DNA from 2 places in the Priestia sp. TRM10 genome. Region 2 is predicted to be linked to the other one. Evidence: riboswitches for the same ligand, from Rfam matches in the RefSeq annotation. Region 2 holds a riboswitch; the other holds the start of a gene.

Region 1 (8,122 bases), on a different contig from region 2:
AATAGAAAGTGTTCCCTTTTAGTATAAGAAAAAGGAAGTGGCACAGTGCAAAATGAAGCTCAGTACAAAGAACTAAAAGAATGGCGTTCTGAACACATTCAAGCTTATTTGACAGATAACAAGAAGTTAAATCAATTTCACGATGAGCTGATGAGAAAGGTGTTTAACAAAGCTTTTCAAACGATAAAAAAGCAAAGTGGTGAACCACCATGTGCTTTTTTATGGTTTGTAGTCGGAAGTGCTGGAAGGCGTGAACAAGGGGTTGCGAGTGATCAAGATCATGGACTTGTATATGAGACGAAAAGCCAAAAGTATGAAACATATTTTAAATCTCTTGGAGAAGAACTTTCATTTGGTTTAAATGAAGTTGGCTATCCTTATTGTGAAGGAAATGTAATGAGTTCAAATAAAGTATGGAGAAAATCGCTAGAAGAGTGGGAAGAACAGCTTCTAGAATGGATGGATTCACAAAGTTGGGAGAGTATGCGCTATTTGCAAATCTTCTATGATGCTCGCTCCCTTGTTGGAGAAGAGAAGTACATCACAACATTAAAAAACAAAGTGCATGATTTTAAAAAAGAACATCCCACATTATTAAGGCGTTTTTTAGATAATATGATGCACGTGAAAAAAGCTGTTGGTCCATTTGGGCAAATCTTTGTTGAAGATAATGGGGCACATAAAGACTCTATTCATATTAAAAACGCTGCTTTTATGCCATATGTAAACAGCGTTCGTCTTTTATCAATTAAGGAGGGAATTCATGCAACGTCAACTTTAGAAAGGCTCTCTGAACTTTGCTCATTTCCTTGCTATAAAGAGCTGAAATCGTACTACGAGAATTTTGAACGAATGTTAAGTTATAGAGTCTCGCTTTTTAAAGCATCTACAACATATGATGAAGTACATTACTTAAATATTAAAAAGTTGAGCAAGGATGAAAAAAAAGAAGTAAAGCACATTTTGAAGAATGGGAGAAAGCTACATGAATATGTACAAAAGATTATCAAAAAAGGATGTTAGATAATGGGGTTTGAGCCGTTTATTCATTTTATGAGGGAGATGCATGGTAAGCTAAATGCCAGTATTTTTGGCGGAGCTCAAGGGATGAGTTCTCAGCAAATAGCTTATTTGCGTCAGCTTCAACGAGAACTTGATGTAGAAAGAGCGTTGAATGTGCCTCTTTGTGAACTTGACGTTGTTGTGTTGGATTTAGAGACAACCGGTTTTTTTCCTAACAAAGGGGACGAAATTCTTTCTATTGGAGCTGTGAAAGTAGAAAAGGGAGAAATGATGGAAGCGAAATCATTTTATTCGCTTGTTCAATATGAAGGAATCTTAAAAAAAGAGGTCAAAGAGATAACGGGAATTAATGAAGAAATGGTCAAAAATGCTCCTTCTCTATCAAATGTGCTCATTGACTTCCTTTCTTTTGTAGGAGATATGCCAATTGTTGCTCATCACGCAAATCATGAAAAGAATTTTTTACAGCATGCAAGCTGGAAGCTATTTCGCGCACCTTTAAAACACCGAATTATTGATACTTCTTTTTTATATCGAATTGCTGATGAAAAAGATGATAATAAGCCGCTTGAAGAATGGTGCCTTGATAATAACATCGTTGTAGAGAATCGCCATCATGCACTTGGAGACGCAAAGCTTACAGCAAAGCTGTGGTGCACATATGTTAAAAAAGTTCAGAAATCAGGGTGTGAAACGCTAAGAGATGTATACGAGCGTATTGCAGCTAAATAGAGAGCATTTCGTAATGAAATGCTTTTTGGTTTACTCTTAGTAAGAAGGGGGAAGAGGTATAGTAAGTTAAGCGATAAAAAGAGGAGGAGAAAAGGATGAACAAACAAATGTATAAAGAATATACGGATCAAGAAGCAAATAGTAAGCTTTTAAAAGGAATCATTATTGGTGGAATTATTGGCGGAGCTCTTACTCTTTTTGATTCCACAACACGCAGCAAAGTGAAAAAGGCAGCGTCGGGAATGACGGCTTCTTCAAAAGAAATGTTAGTGAATGTAAAAGAAAATCCTCAAGAAACAAAAAATCAAATGATTGACCGTTTTAAGACGGCTTCAACGACTCTAAAAGATGCTATTAGTGATGCACAAGATTTGTATGCTAAATTTAATGAAGACGTATTTAGCAAAGTAGAAGAAGTGAAAGACATTTCTTCAGATGCAGTTTCAACAGTCAAAGATTCTAAAGAAGATATTAAAGAGGTAGGTTCAAAAGTAGCAAAAGCAGGTTCACAAGCTGCTGAAGCATATCCTCAAGCGTCCGAGAACAAAACAATGAGCGGAAATGTGGACAACCCTCCAGAAAAACAAGCTTCTCCAGAGCTTAAACCTGTTGAAACGGGAACTAGCAGACCAAATCAAATGTAATAAAAAGAGCAGAATTAGTTCTGCTCTTTTTTTACATTTAGCAAAAAAGATAGCAGTATTTTGAGTAACAGCCCTATTAAAATTCCTGGAATAACAAAGAGCATAGGGAGAAACACAGGTCCTAAATTATGATGAGCAATTTCAATTTTTGAATAATACATAAGTCCAACTGTTACAGAGTAAGCGCAGAAGGCAAAGGGAAGGAACGTTAACGGATGTTTCCCACCACCGTCATCTTTAAAGGCATCCCACATTGCAAAAAAATAGATACAAGGATAAAACATGAGCCATCCTATCTCAGCTGTTTCAGAAGCTTTCTCAATTTTTCCTAGAAAGCTATAGTAAATTGCTTCATTAAAATTTGCTCTTACATTAATTACTAGTTCTAAAATGATAAATGTAATTCCTTTTATATATTTTCCGTTTAAAAATTGACCAAACCCTGGGAAAGCAATACTCCAAAAAATTCTCTCCATTTTCAAGCTCTTTCCGATAATCTGTTTTGTTTAGAAAAGGAGAGCGGTTTATAGGAGCTGAGATTATCGGGATTAACCTGCTTAAACGGGAAAAAAGGAAAAATAGTAACTTCATACGAAAAAAGATTTCTTCTATTTAGTAAAGAAAAGAGAAGGATAAAAACGGGGTAGAGAAACTTCATAAATACCCTCCTTTTATAAAATAAGCTTCTTTTTATCTTTTTCAATTACTGGAAATTTATGCGGGTAAAGTCATAATATCAGAAGTAAGCAAAAAGGAAAGCGTATTTATGATGAAAAATACGCTTTCCTTTTTTAGTTATTTCTTAAACTTGAATGGAAGAGTTGTTACAATAACGTTTTTTCGATAAAGCAAATGTGCTTTCAACAATAAACTGGACTGATTGTGAAGCATATTGTGCCAGCTTTTGCTTGTAATAAACTGTGGAATGAGGACTGTTACTGCCATATTGCTATCTTTTGATTTTTCTTGCACAATGTCGATGAACCGCAGAAGCGGACGGACAAGGCTTCTATATTGAGAATAAAACGTAACAAGTCGAATGTCTGGATGTACTCTTTTCCATTTTTCTTCAAGTACTTTTTCACTTTCACGATCAAAAGCAACGTGAACAGCAATAATGGTATCTCCGATAAGGTTTGCATAACTTAATGAACGTTCTACAGCTTTTGTCATTCCTGCGACAGGAATGATCACTACATTTCCTGATAAAGCAAATGTGGTTTGATCGTCATCTGAAATGCGAAGCTGCTCACCAACTGCTTCATAATGACGTTTAATACGATGAAAAGCCAGAACCATAACTGGTAAGAAAATGAGTACTGCCCACACTTGAGTGAACTTTGTTGTAAAGAAAATAATGAGTACAATAAATGTAATAAGAGCGCCGACTAGGTTAATGATCATTTTTCCTTGCCATCCTTTAGGCTTTTCTTTCAGCCACTTTGCAATCATCCCTGTTTGTGAAAGTGTAAAAGGGATAAATACACCAACAGCATAGAGCGGAATAAGTTTTTCCGTTTGGCCATTGAAAATAACAATAAGCAAAATAGAAGCAGCACCAAGAGTCACAATTCCATTTGAATATCCTAATCGGTCTCCACGAATAGTGAACATTCGCGGAATATATTTGTCTGTTGCAAGATTAACAGCTAGAAGAGGAAAGGCTGAAAATCCTGTATTTGCTGCAAGAATTAGAATCAAGGCTGTCGTTCCTTGAACGAAATAGTATAATCCGTTTCTTCCCAAAACTTCAGCTGCAATTTGGGAGACAACTGTTTCATTTCCTTTTGGAGAAATGCCGTACCAATAGCCTAAAAAAATAATTCCTGAAAAAAGGATTGCCAAAATGATTCCCATTGCGCTAAGCGTTCTGACTGCGTTTTGAGCAGCAGGATTTTTAAAATTTGTTACCGCATTTGAGATAGCTTCAACTCCTGTAAGAGCTGAGCATCCTGATGAAAAAGCTCGTAATAGAAGAAATAAGCTAATTCCAGGAACAGCTGTACCCATTGCTGTATGTGTAACAGGGGGAGTTTGCCCTGTTGCAACGTTCCAAAGACCAACTGCAATTAAGATTAAAAGAGCAATTACAAAGAGGTACACAGGATAAGCAAGGACAGACGCCGATTCTGTCACACCTCGTAAATTTAAAAGAGTAATAACAATAACGAGTATACAAGCGATAATTACTTTATAATCGTGAATGGCAGGAAAAGCCGATGTAAGGGCGTCTGTTCCAGCTGCAATACTTACTGAAACGGTTAAAATATAATCAACTAAAAGTGAGCCACCTGCAATAAGTCCAGGATTTTCTCCTAAGTTTTTTTTCGATACAACGTAAGCTCCGCCACCTTCGGGATAAGAATAAATAATTTGACGGTAAGAAAGAATAAGCGCCATTAGTAAAATAAGGACTCCAATAGCAATTGGAATAGAATACCAGTATGCGACAACCCCAACTGTTGCAAGAACAATTAAAATCTGTTCAGGGCCGTATGCAACAGAAGATAGCGCATCAGACGAGAGAATAGCAAGCGCTTTTAGTTTGCTTAACTTTTGTTCTCCAAGCTCGTTTGATTTTAAAGGCTTTCCAATTAACCACTTTTTAAGAGCTGAATAGTTCATCATTTTTTCCTCCTAAGATTTTGCCATTTCATGAAGGAAGTGTTTACTAGGCTTAAAAAAGAGCACAAAAAAGAGCCCTAAGGTTTTCCTTAGCGCTCATATTAAGCAGCATAAAGCAAACCTTCTCTATAAACGCTGATGAGGTTAGCTGTCGGATTCGGGCCTTTAGAGTAGCCCTACCTTTTTAAAAGGATTCACCCCTAGTGACAAAGCACAAAAATTGGGTCCCCCACTCCTTACAGATTAAGCGATATAAGGTGAAATGGAATTTCAATATGATGTTTTCATAGGTAATATACTGCTAAAAATTCAATTTGTAAAGAGAAAGATTTTTAGCTTTTTTTCAAAAGAAAAAGGTCATTCGCCTCTTTAAATGTCTTCGCTTATTTTTTAAAATGATAAGTTAAAAATTTTTAACAAACCCATGATTTTAAAAGAAGATGGGCATATTATAACTTGTTTTATACCTATATGGGGTATATTGTGAAAGAGAATAAAGAGAGGAGTGGTAACGATGTATAAAAAGCTTGGTTTGATAGGATTAGCAGCTAGTATAAGTCTTGGCGGATGCAGTGAAAAAAGTGACTCAAAGGCTACAGAAGAGACAACAATGCAGAATGAACATCAGCATAAAGAAGAGCACAGCGGAACCGAGAAAGTCCCTGAAGATTTACAAAAAGAAAAACATCCTCATTTTAAAGTTGGAAGTGAAGCTATTATTACATCAGGTCATATGGAAGGAATGAAAGGAGCACAAGCAACAATTGAAGGGGCCTATAACACAATAGCTTATGTTGTCTCATATAAGCCAACAACAGGAGGGAAGACGGTCAAAAATCATAAATGGGTGATTCAAGAAGAGATAAAAAATACAGGAAACAAAACGATGGAAAAAGGAGATAAAGTTATGCTTGAAGCAAACCATATGAAAGGGATGAAGGGAGCAGAGGCAACGATTGTGTCCGCTAAGGAAACGACAGTTTATACGGTAAGCTATACCTCAAAAACATCAGGAAAAGAAGTGAAAAATCACAAATGGGTAACAGAAGATGAGCTAGAAGAAATAAAATAAGAGAATAAATTAAAAACTAGTCAATAAGTAGAGATTTGCTATATAATGAAAAAAATAGTTCTTTTTAACTATTGAGAGGAAACGGGTCGTGGAAGAATTATGGGTGTATATTACTGTTGTAGCAGATGCAGGTTTATTAAGCTTTTTTCTTTGTTGTTATTCTTATTTTAAGATAAAAGATGCACCTGGGGCTACTTCCTATACACTTGTGACACTTTTGTCCACCTTTTTCACTTTTTCTTACGTTTTCGAACTTAAAAGCACTTCATTGGTGCAAATAAAGTTTTGGGTAGGGATGGAATATTTAGCATTGCCTTTTATTCCTCCCTTTATTTTACTCATGTGTTTTGAATACATAGGCAAGAAGATTAGCGTGTGGCTTCGTTATATTTTATTCGCTATTCCACTTGTGACAATCTTTATGCACAGCACGAATGATCTCCACCATCTTTACTATACGACTGTTTCTTTAAGAGCGGATGCACCATTTCCAGTTGCAAACCTAGAACACGGTCCCTTTTTTTATCTTCATTCATTTTTTATGTTTGCGTGTATTGTAACAGGAGCAATTGTGCTGCTGATAGAAATAAAAAAAGCACAATTTCGTTTCAAAATACAGCTTCTTCTTATGTTTTTTGGATTGCTTGTTCCCATGATAGCAAATTATGGTTACTTGAATGGAATTAGCTCCTATGGGATCGACCTTGGACCGATCTCAATGAGTATTTCGTTTCTTTTTCACGGTATAGCTCTTTTTATGTTTCAAATGTTTAATGTTGCGCCCATTGCAAGAGATCGGGTTTTTAAGAGTTTGCAAGAAGGCGTTATTGTGTTAAATCAACAGACTCATATTGTCGATTACAATCAAAAGATGACGTCTATTATACCCGCTCTTAGCAAATGCTCTATTGGAACGAGTGTCCTGCAAATTGTGAGAGATAACGTGGACCTTTTTTGCATTATGGAAGAAAGAAAAGACTGTGACTATAAAGTGATACAAGAAAATAAAGAAGAATATTTTCACGTTCGATTTTCTCCTATTCAAAATCAGTAAGGATTTCAAGTTGGGTTTATTGTAACGTTCAGTAACATCACAGAACGAGTGATTCTTCAAGAGAAACTTCAACATCTTGCAAGCATTGATGGATTAACAGGAGTTTTAAATCGTACGTTTTTTATGCAGAAAGCAAAAGCACAGTTTCTAAAGTTTCAGCAACATGGTGGACAAGCCTGTATTATTATGTTTGATGTGGACCGTTTTAAGAGTGTAAATGACACATTTGGTCATGAAGCAGGTGATGCGGTATTAACGAGTATTTCTAAAATTGCAAAAGATACTTTAATAAATAGGGGTTTTATAGGAAGATATGGAGGGGAAGAATTTATTATTTATATTCCTGATGTTTCCCTTGTTGAAGCGTATGAATGGGGAGAGCAAGTTCGTCAAAAAATAGAGCAAAAAACTGTTATTGTCCAAGGAGCAAAAATCAATGTTACATCAAGCTTTGGCATTTCCTGCTTTGATGACACGTACCATTCCTCATCTTCAACGTTGAAAGATGTAATTCGAGAAGCAGATGAGGCTTTGTTTAAGGCAAAAAGAAATGGAAGAAATCGTGATCATTTTGTAATGCATTCTAGTTTATATGAGAAATTAACGTAAAAAGGCGCAAAAACAGCGTCTTTTTTTATTGTATATGTGACGTTAAATTTCTAGCTTCTTTATGTAGTATAGTTAGAAATCCTCTTCCTCTCCTCGATAAACTGTTTTTTCTACAATTCATAAGGGTACGTAAAAATGTGGAGAAGGTTTGTAAAGATTTTTTTATAATGACCGCATTTCTATAGACTTTTACGAAAAAATCCTATATCCTAGTCATTTGTATGAAAATATAGAATGAAAGGAGAGAGAAGAATATGAGCAGATTCTCTGCTTCTCGAAATATTATTTTAACTGTATTTATGATTTCAACATTCGCTATTGGAATGACTGAATATGTTGTAACAGGTCTTTTAACTCAATTTG
Region 2 (8,122 bases):
CCACTAAAGCTTAATCCATTTACATTCATATCAAATGCCCGGGCTTTACGAACAATTTCAGTCCCAATTGATCCAAGCCCAGCTATTCCAATAGTTTTCCCCTTTAGAGAATCAGAAATAAATGGATCCCATCGATTTTCTAGTTGTGCTTTTCTCATACGTGGACCATTTTTAACTATATCTAAGAGAAATTTAAATACATATTCAGATATATAAGTACCAAACTGGTCGACAATTCTAGTTATTTTAATATTCTGAGGTATTGATTTATCTGCAATAAGGTCATTAATCCCAGCACCCATTGATTGGAACCAACGGACAGATGAGCCCATTTGTTTATTCAATAATTGGGTAGGAAATTTCCATCCTAAAATAACTTCAGTATCTGGTAAACATATTTCTGCTTGTTCTAAACTTGTTGCTGCTTTGACAGATGTAAACCCTTGATTACAAATATATTCAGTATAAGCTTTTACCTCTGATTCATTAGGACTAAATATAAGAATATTAGGTTGAATTGTATTCATTAGATTCCTCCTCTTTTGAATCCTTCTTAAGACAGTTTTAATGCAAATATTAAAAACATCTACCTGACTTTCATTATAGTTGAATAAAAAGAAATAACAAAATTTTTATAGGTATATACAAGTAGGCACATAAAATATTTAGACTAAAGTATAAATATAGGAAAAGCAAAAGAAAAAGCACAAACTCGTTGGTAATCAACAGGTTTGTGCTTTTTCACTTTCTCGAATATGTTGTAATTTCGAGTTATGAAAGTACAATATTTTAAATCAAAAAATAGATTATTTTAATAAATATATAATAATTATCCCTATAATTACTTAAAGAAAAAGGCAGCATCTAATTGGATGCTGCCTTTTTCTTTCATACACTTCTAATAGATTAAAGTTATTTGCCCTTGTGAGGCCCTTTCACTACGTATATCGACTCATACCCAAAGTGCCTTGTGAATAATACGAATATCTACTTTCAATTTGAGGTAATACACTTCATGAAGTGACTGTCAAGTCTTTCAAAACTAACCAGTCCCTTCATAAGATAAGTATTTAACCTTTCACAGCAATCACTTTTATAGTTTTAATGGTTTTACGCTTTTTTCATTTCTCATAAAAACTATTATATTAACTAATAATCAATATGATATACAATATAAAGGAAGAAAATTTACGCAAGGAGTATTTATGATGATTAAAGCAATCTTTATATTTTTATTAGCTGGAATAGCAGAGATCAGTGGAGGCTACCTTATTTGGAAATGGTTACGAGAAGGAGCATCTGGTTGGTTAGGGTTATTCGGTGGAATAGCTCTTGTTCTCTATGGGATTATTGCTACATGGCAAGCCTTCCCTGATTTTGGTCGGGTTTATGCAGCCTATGGAGGCGTCTTTATTATTATGAGTTTATTTTGGGGGTGGTTAGTAGATAAGAAAATTCCAGATACATATGATTGGATTGGTGGGCTTGTATGCTTAATTGGTGTTTTTATTATATTATGGCCAAGAAACTAAGTGATGAAAGGAAGAGAGTGAAAATCTGTGCTATATTAGCTAAGAAAATATGACCTATAAAATAGAACAAAACTTCTTTATTACTTTTTATCATTCAATTATTTATTATCATTACTTTATATATAAGCCAAGTAATATTCATACTATTAATCTTATACAGCTGGAGACGGTTTAATGCTACTTACTTTTTCTTTGTTATAACAATAAATATCACAGCGATCTTTTAACATAAGAACCTCCTAATAATCAAACACTGATTTGATTATTTAACTATTATCCTTTAGTTTATGTAGATGTTATATAACAATTCCGTAAAAGTATATATAAAGCCTAAACTCATTGTTATTGAACGGTTTTGCGCTCTTTTTACTACCTCGAACATGCATTACGTAAACTAGGAATGAATAACATATACATCCTAAAAACAGAAAAAACCATCCTACTGTATGAGAAGGTTTTTCCTGTTTTAGACTGTATAAGATGATTCTCTAATGTCATCTTGTTTAGTTTGTTCGAAAGATAAAAGTTATTTTTTAGCCAAGAAGAATTTTTTCTTCTGCATAACGAATTTTTGACTCTCTATTCGAACGAATAGCAAGCACAAAACCAATGGTAAGAGGCCCTACTCTCCCAATAAACATCATAATCGTAATAAGAATGCGTCCTGCAGGGCTTAAGTCGCCTGTGAAATTAGCACTTAGTCCAACCGTTCCGGAAGCAGAAATGGTTTCAAATAAGAGTGTGGACATATCTACTCCTTTTTCTGTGATGGTTAGTAAAAAGAAAATGACAAAGACAAAAATCATTGCAGAAGTAGCAATAGAAAAAGCTCTATAAATAAGGGATTTTGGTATTCGGCGTTGAAAAATGTTAATATCCTCTTTGTTTGTTAACACTGACCACAAAGCCAACAATATTAAGACAAAGGTCGTAATCTTAATTCCACCACCTGTTGAACCAGGAGCTGCTCCCACAAACATAAGGCTCATCATATAGACTTTTGAACTTAACGTTAGCTCTCCTATATCTAACGTATTAAAACCCGCTGTACGAGGAACAACTCCTTGAAAATAAGCTGCCCACCATTTATCTCCCATGCTTAATTTACCTAACGTGTCAGCGTTATGATATTCCAAAGCAAAAATAACAAGTGTACTCACAATATTTAGGATAATGGTCGAAGCTAATACAATTTTAGTATGAAGAGAAAATTTCCTTATATTTCGTTTCTCTAAAATATCTGCGATGACAAAAAAACCTGTTCCACCTATTATGAAAAGTGACGTAATAACGATATTGACGGTTGGATCTCCCACCCATTTACTGAGATTATCAGGTTCTAAGCCAAATCCTGCGTTGTTAAATGCAGATATAGAATGGAATATTCCATAATAAATAGCCTTTCCCCAACTCATCTCTTGTGCCCAACGAATAGCTAGAATAAGGGCTCCAATAGCTTCTACAGCTAAGGTAATGAACACAACACGCCGAACTAATGCAATAATGCCTTGCAAAGAAAATGCATTTAAAGATTCTTTAAGGATTAACCTTTGTTGTAATCCGATTTTCTTACCTAATATGATAAACATAAGGATACCAATGGTCATGAAGCCCCAACCACCTACTTGAATGAGTACAAGTAGAATGATTTGTCCGAATAGAGTAAAGGTAGTTCCTGTATCAACAACAGCTAATCCTGTTACACATACGGCAGAAGTGGCTTCAAAAAGAGCATCGATAAAGCTCAAGTGATGTCGATCACTTGTAGCAGCAGGTATCATTAATAATCCTGTTCCTAGCAATATCAAGCCTAAAAATCCCGAAAATAAAATAGATGCAGGTTCCAATTTCTTTATTTTATGTCTTTTACGTGACTTATAAAGTAACATATTAAATTCCTTTCAACGTGTTTTGAGTAAAGGTTTAACTGAAAGATTACATCATGGCAAAGGAGAACTTTAACAATATTGCTCCTACCCTAATGGAAAGCACAAGCATCCATACAAGGAACTAGGAAGAATTTCAATGGATGTTACATTCCTCTTACACACCTTCTTTTTCAAAGCGTGTGATGTCTTGATTATGTCCCATCACAATTAAAACATCATTTTTATAAATGATTTCCCCTGCAGCAGGAGCAACCACAAATCTTCCATGACGTTGAATTCCCACGATGTTACATCCGTATTCTGCTCGCACGTTAAGTTCTTCCAAACTATGGTGATCCAGCTTGTTTGTTGCCACAATCTCTGCAATGCTGTATTCTTTGGATAACTCAATAAAATCAATCATTTTATCGGAAGTAATATGATGAGCAATTCTTTTGGCTACATCTCGTTCGGGATGGATTACTCGATCTACCCCAATTTTTTCAAGTACTTTTGAGTGATATTCATTTTGCGCTTTTGCCCACACTTTACGTACTCCTATTTCTTTTAAGAGTAATGAAGTTAATATACTGGTTTGCATATCATTCCCGAAAGAAACGAAAGCATGATCGACATTGCCAACGCCCAGGTTACGTAAAACCGTTTCATCAATTGAGTTTACACACACGGCGTGTGTGGCATAATTCACATGTTCACTCACTCTTGCCTCGTCTGTATCTACAGCTAATACTTCAATACCCAGATCATAGAACTCTTTAACAAGAGTTGAACCAAAACGCCCTAAACCAAATACAGCAAATAATTTCTTCATTATAATCCTTCCTTACCCCGTTTTCATTAGTGTTTGTTGTTTAGTATAAAAAACACCGAAATATATATTTAACGACAAAAAGACCACAGAGGATTTCCCCGTGGTCGTATTATTCTTTGATCACAAGTTTCACACCCTCTCCCTAACGCTTACGAAGTTAGCTGTCGGATTCGGGTCAAGAAGTAACCCTACCTTTACTTACATAAAGGATTCACCCCAAGTAACAGAAAAGACTGTTACAAACTTGGTTCCCCCGTTCCATACGGATTCAGCGATCAAGATGATTTATGAATTTATGAAAGATATATTACTCCTGTTTTTTTATGTTGTAAAGACTAAATTATCGTCTATTTCTACTATTTTATCCTTACATCAGAACCTTTTTTAGTGGAAGGGCAGATAATCCCTGCTTTCTTTTGGTAATCGTCTCTCTCAATGGTAGAAAACGTACAAATGAAGACAGCGAGCAAAGCCCTCTAATAAAGTAATAGAATTAAAGCAGCATAATTTAGAAAAGTCTTTAAAAGAAACATATGTTAGAATTATTAATAAAATGTTCGAGGAAAAGAATCTTATTTGAATAGGGACTATTAAATTAATCCGGAACTACCTTCGATTTTATTAAGGTAAGCTTTAATCTTTTCAATATCCTGTTCAGAATCAGCCAATGCTACATAGCCATCAGGTCTAATGAGGAACATTGATCCTGGACTCATTCCAGCTTCCCTCATGGATGCTGTCCATGGAAATTCATGAAGGGGAATAGTAGCAGTTTTAGCAAGTTCACGAAGGTCAACCTTTACCTCTCCATACACATGGAACTGCCAATCAAAGGTTTGCAGTGGTTTAAAATTGTCTCCGCCTTGCCCGTGTACCCATGGTAAACGATCTCCCCCATGAATAGCACCAGCCATTCCTGTACTGAGCATACTATTACGATAATGAATACGGATTTGCGATACGGCTTTAAATAGTGCTTTTCTAATAGAAGAGATACCTGTCATTTTTGGAACTATATAAGGAATCAATACTTCACGAATCATTTTCGTAGAAAAACCCTTTCCAACAATTCCGGAAAACATTCTATCTGTTGTGGCAACTAAATTCTTAGCAAAATCCATTCTCTCCTCTTCATAAGAATCTAGAAGTTCTTCTTTTGCTTTCTCTTTAAGGACGGCAGCCAGCTTCCATGAAAGGTTTATAGCATCCCCAATCCCGGTATTCATTCCCTGTCCTCCTGCTGGGCTATGAACGTGTCCAGCATCTCCTGCAATAAACACACGTCCTTTTCGAAAGTGTTCACTTACTCGATGGTGGACTTTATAGGTGGAGAACCAGTTCACCTTATTCGTATGCACTCCTAAGTTTGCTTCTATATAAGGAACGATTTCAGTAAATTTAATCTCTGACTTTTTATCTAATAATGCTTGAGGAACAAGACTAATCAAGCGTAGAGAATTTGTTGTCCGAATAGGAAAAATTAGACCAAAGCCATCTTTGAAGAGTTTCATCTGTAAACCCTCAATATGTGTTTCGCTTAGAACATCCGCCACGTAAAAAACTTGCTCGTATGTTCCACCTGCAAAATCGAAGCCAAGTCCCTTTCGAACTGAACTGTGAGCTCCATCACACCCGCATAAATAAGCATAATGATGCTTTTTCTCGATCCCTTGCTTGGTCGTGATGACATGAACTCGGTCTTCCTCCTGATGAAATGAGATTAGCTTTGTATCCCACTCTATACAAATCCCTTTTGCTTTCAATTGATTTATTAGAATCCGTTCATGTTCATCTTGTGGCAGGCTCAATACGTATGGAAAAGGACTCAGTCCTTTTCCAATGCAACCCAAGTTCATCTTCGCTCTTTGTTTGTTATCTTTATAAATTTCTACTTGTTGGACAGGGATTCCTGAGTGAACTATTTCATCTACAAAACCAAATTGATGATAAAATTCTAATATTCTAGCATGAACGGTCATCGCTCTAGATGCTTCTCCAGGTCCTTTATTTTTATCAATAATTCTAAAGGGAATTCCTTGCTTCTCAAGCCCAAGGGCTAACGCTAATCCTGTTGGACCAGCTCCAACAATTAACACTTGAGGTTGCATCACTTTCTCCTCCTTAAAATATTTAAATAACAAGTCCCGCCTAGGATATAAGAAGTTTATAGGTCCTGCTTAAGTATTATTGGAACTTCATCTATAAGAAGAATAGGGATAGATGACAAACAACCCATCACATACATGAATCTTTCTATAAATATTACGAACGACCATCCCTATTTCCTTTTTGTATTACAAGATTCTTACTTCGATACTTGGTAAAATAGCTTTTTCTCCTTCCCTTTATCCTTTAGTAGCCCTTGCTTTTTTCTCTTCATAGTAGCCCTTGTCTGAAGCTGAACCTTGTACTTTCAAAACAGATAATACGAGGAGAAAGAAACTTCCTAAAGCAATCCATAATAAGATAGACGTTGTACCACTAAAGCTAAAGCCCTGATGGAAGAAAAATAACTTCCGCAGTCCCTCTACCATAAATCGCATAGGTAACCACGAATAAATATAATCTCGGTAGAAAGTAGACATCATCTCTGGTGCCATTGAAAGTAATGGAGCTCCAAAGAAAAGAATGAGAACAAAGATGGGAATTCCTTTCATTCCAAGCCAAGATAGAACAGCTGTAATAAGCAAGAAAAATGCAAAATAAGTAATGGTTAAGAATAAAGAGATATCCATAAAGTTTGAAATCTGAATGCCTAATAAATCTGCAATCCACGCTAAACCAAAACCCGCTACTAGACTTAACACAGTTCCAGCAAGAACTTGAGTAAGCATAGCATATAGCTTTTGCTTTCTATTCACAAAAGTAAGCTTATTAGCAACAAAGAAAAGCACGACCGCTCCAGCAATGCTTGACATCCATAAAGGCTGAAACAAGGCCACAGGAGCACTCCCATTCATACTTGCTGTTCCCACCCCATTTACATTTTCCACATTAACTTGTAGAGGATCTGTCAACAAAGTTAGTTGATTGACTTTCAAAGAAACATTTTGCTTGGCTAATCCTTGGAGGACTTGTGTTTGTATTCCATTCTCTAGATTATCCCCTATTGTATTTAACATTTGACTTGTTAAATTAGCTGCAGCCGGGTTCATTCCTTGGTTAATAAGGAGACTGATTTCAGGTTTTTCTGGTTTTGAAGTCATTAAGGATGATTGTTTTTGACTGAAATTTTCAGGAATAATAAGAGCACCATAGTATTCCTGGTTATTTAATCCTTTCAATACGTCTTCCTTACTCTCAACATTAATCCACTTAACGAGGGAGACTTCACCATCTGTAGAAGTTGTATTCTTTTTCAGCATGTTCGTGATGGTATTTCCCATATTTACTTTTCCCTGTTGGGGAATTACAGCACCGATGTCCTCATTGACTAAAGCAATCGGTAGATTTTTTGGCTTCTGTTGAACAGAAGGGATTAGAGTTAATCCAAATAAAGCAATAACTAAAATTACTACTAAAGGCGATATAAAAAGGAGCTTGTTTTTCAACAAATGAATATACCTTCTTCCTAGTTTAAATTATAATGAACATTGTGTTGATTTACTTACACTTTGGATTATAAGTATAGATATAGAGATATTCAATAAACAGAAACCATAGATATGATGCATATTGAACACATAGCCTATATCTGTCGAATAAAATTTAGGAGGAAATCCATTGAAGGAGCTCAATACAGATTTAAGAATAATACGTACGAAGACCTCTATTCGAAATGCCTTAACCGAACTGATAGAAGAAAAGGGGTTTGAAGCTATAACCGTAAAAGATATCACGGTAAAAGCCGAAATTAATCGAGGAACGTTTTATTTACATTATCAGGATAA

The links. Region 2 has a riboswitch for cyclic di-AMP ahead of ACK3CR_RS01165 (potassium channel family protein). Riboswitches for the same ligand answer to the same signal wherever they lie in the genome.
Region 1: linked by a shared signal. The riboswitch ahead of ACK3CR_RS12515 (APC family permease) and the one ahead of ACK3CR_RS01165 (potassium channel family protein) in region 2 are both predicted to bind cyclic di-AMP.

Annotation. Positions count from the first base shown of each region.
Region 1 is NZ_JBJZOT010000013.1:233,138-241,259, forward strand. Features, by position in the region: gene ACK3CR_RS12495 (DUF294 nucleotidyltransferase-like domain-containing protein) at 46-1,023, shown strand; gene ACK3CR_RS12500 (exonuclease domain-containing protein) at 1,027-1,755, shown strand; gene ACK3CR_RS12505 (hypothetical protein) at 1,851-2,399, shown strand; gene ACK3CR_RS12510 (hypothetical protein) at 2,414-2,875, opposite strand; gene ACK3CR_RS12515 (APC family permease) at 3,195-5,024, opposite strand; cyclic di-AMP (ydaO/yuaA leader) riboswitch at 5,142-5,284, opposite strand; gene ACK3CR_RS12520 (YdhK family protein) at 5,539-6,096, shown strand; gene ACK3CR_RS12525 (histidine kinase N-terminal 7TM domain-containing protein) at 6,185-7,150, shown strand; gene ACK3CR_RS12530 (GGDEF domain-containing protein) at 7,199-7,759, shown strand; gene ACK3CR_RS12535 (MFS transporter) at 8,014-8,122, shown strand, end outside.
Region 2 is NZ_JBJZOT010000002.1:222,366-230,487, reverse strand. Features, by position in the region: gene ACK3CR_RS01180 (D-2-hydroxyacid dehydrogenase) at 1-527, opposite strand, end outside; gene ACK3CR_RS01175 (YnfA family protein) at 1,209-1,532, shown strand; gene ACK3CR_RS01170 (TrkH family potassium uptake protein) at 2,066-3,421, opposite strand; gene ACK3CR_RS01165 (potassium channel family protein) at 3,576-4,232, opposite strand; cyclic di-AMP (ydaO/yuaA leader) riboswitch at 4,364-4,516, opposite strand; gene ACK3CR_RS01160 (FAD-dependent monooxygenase) at 4,823-6,340, opposite strand; gene ACK3CR_RS01155 (YhgE/Pip domain-containing protein) at 6,578-7,786, opposite strand; partial or broken gene ACK3CR_RS01150 (TetR/AcrR family transcriptional regulator) at 7,956-8,122, shown strand, end outside.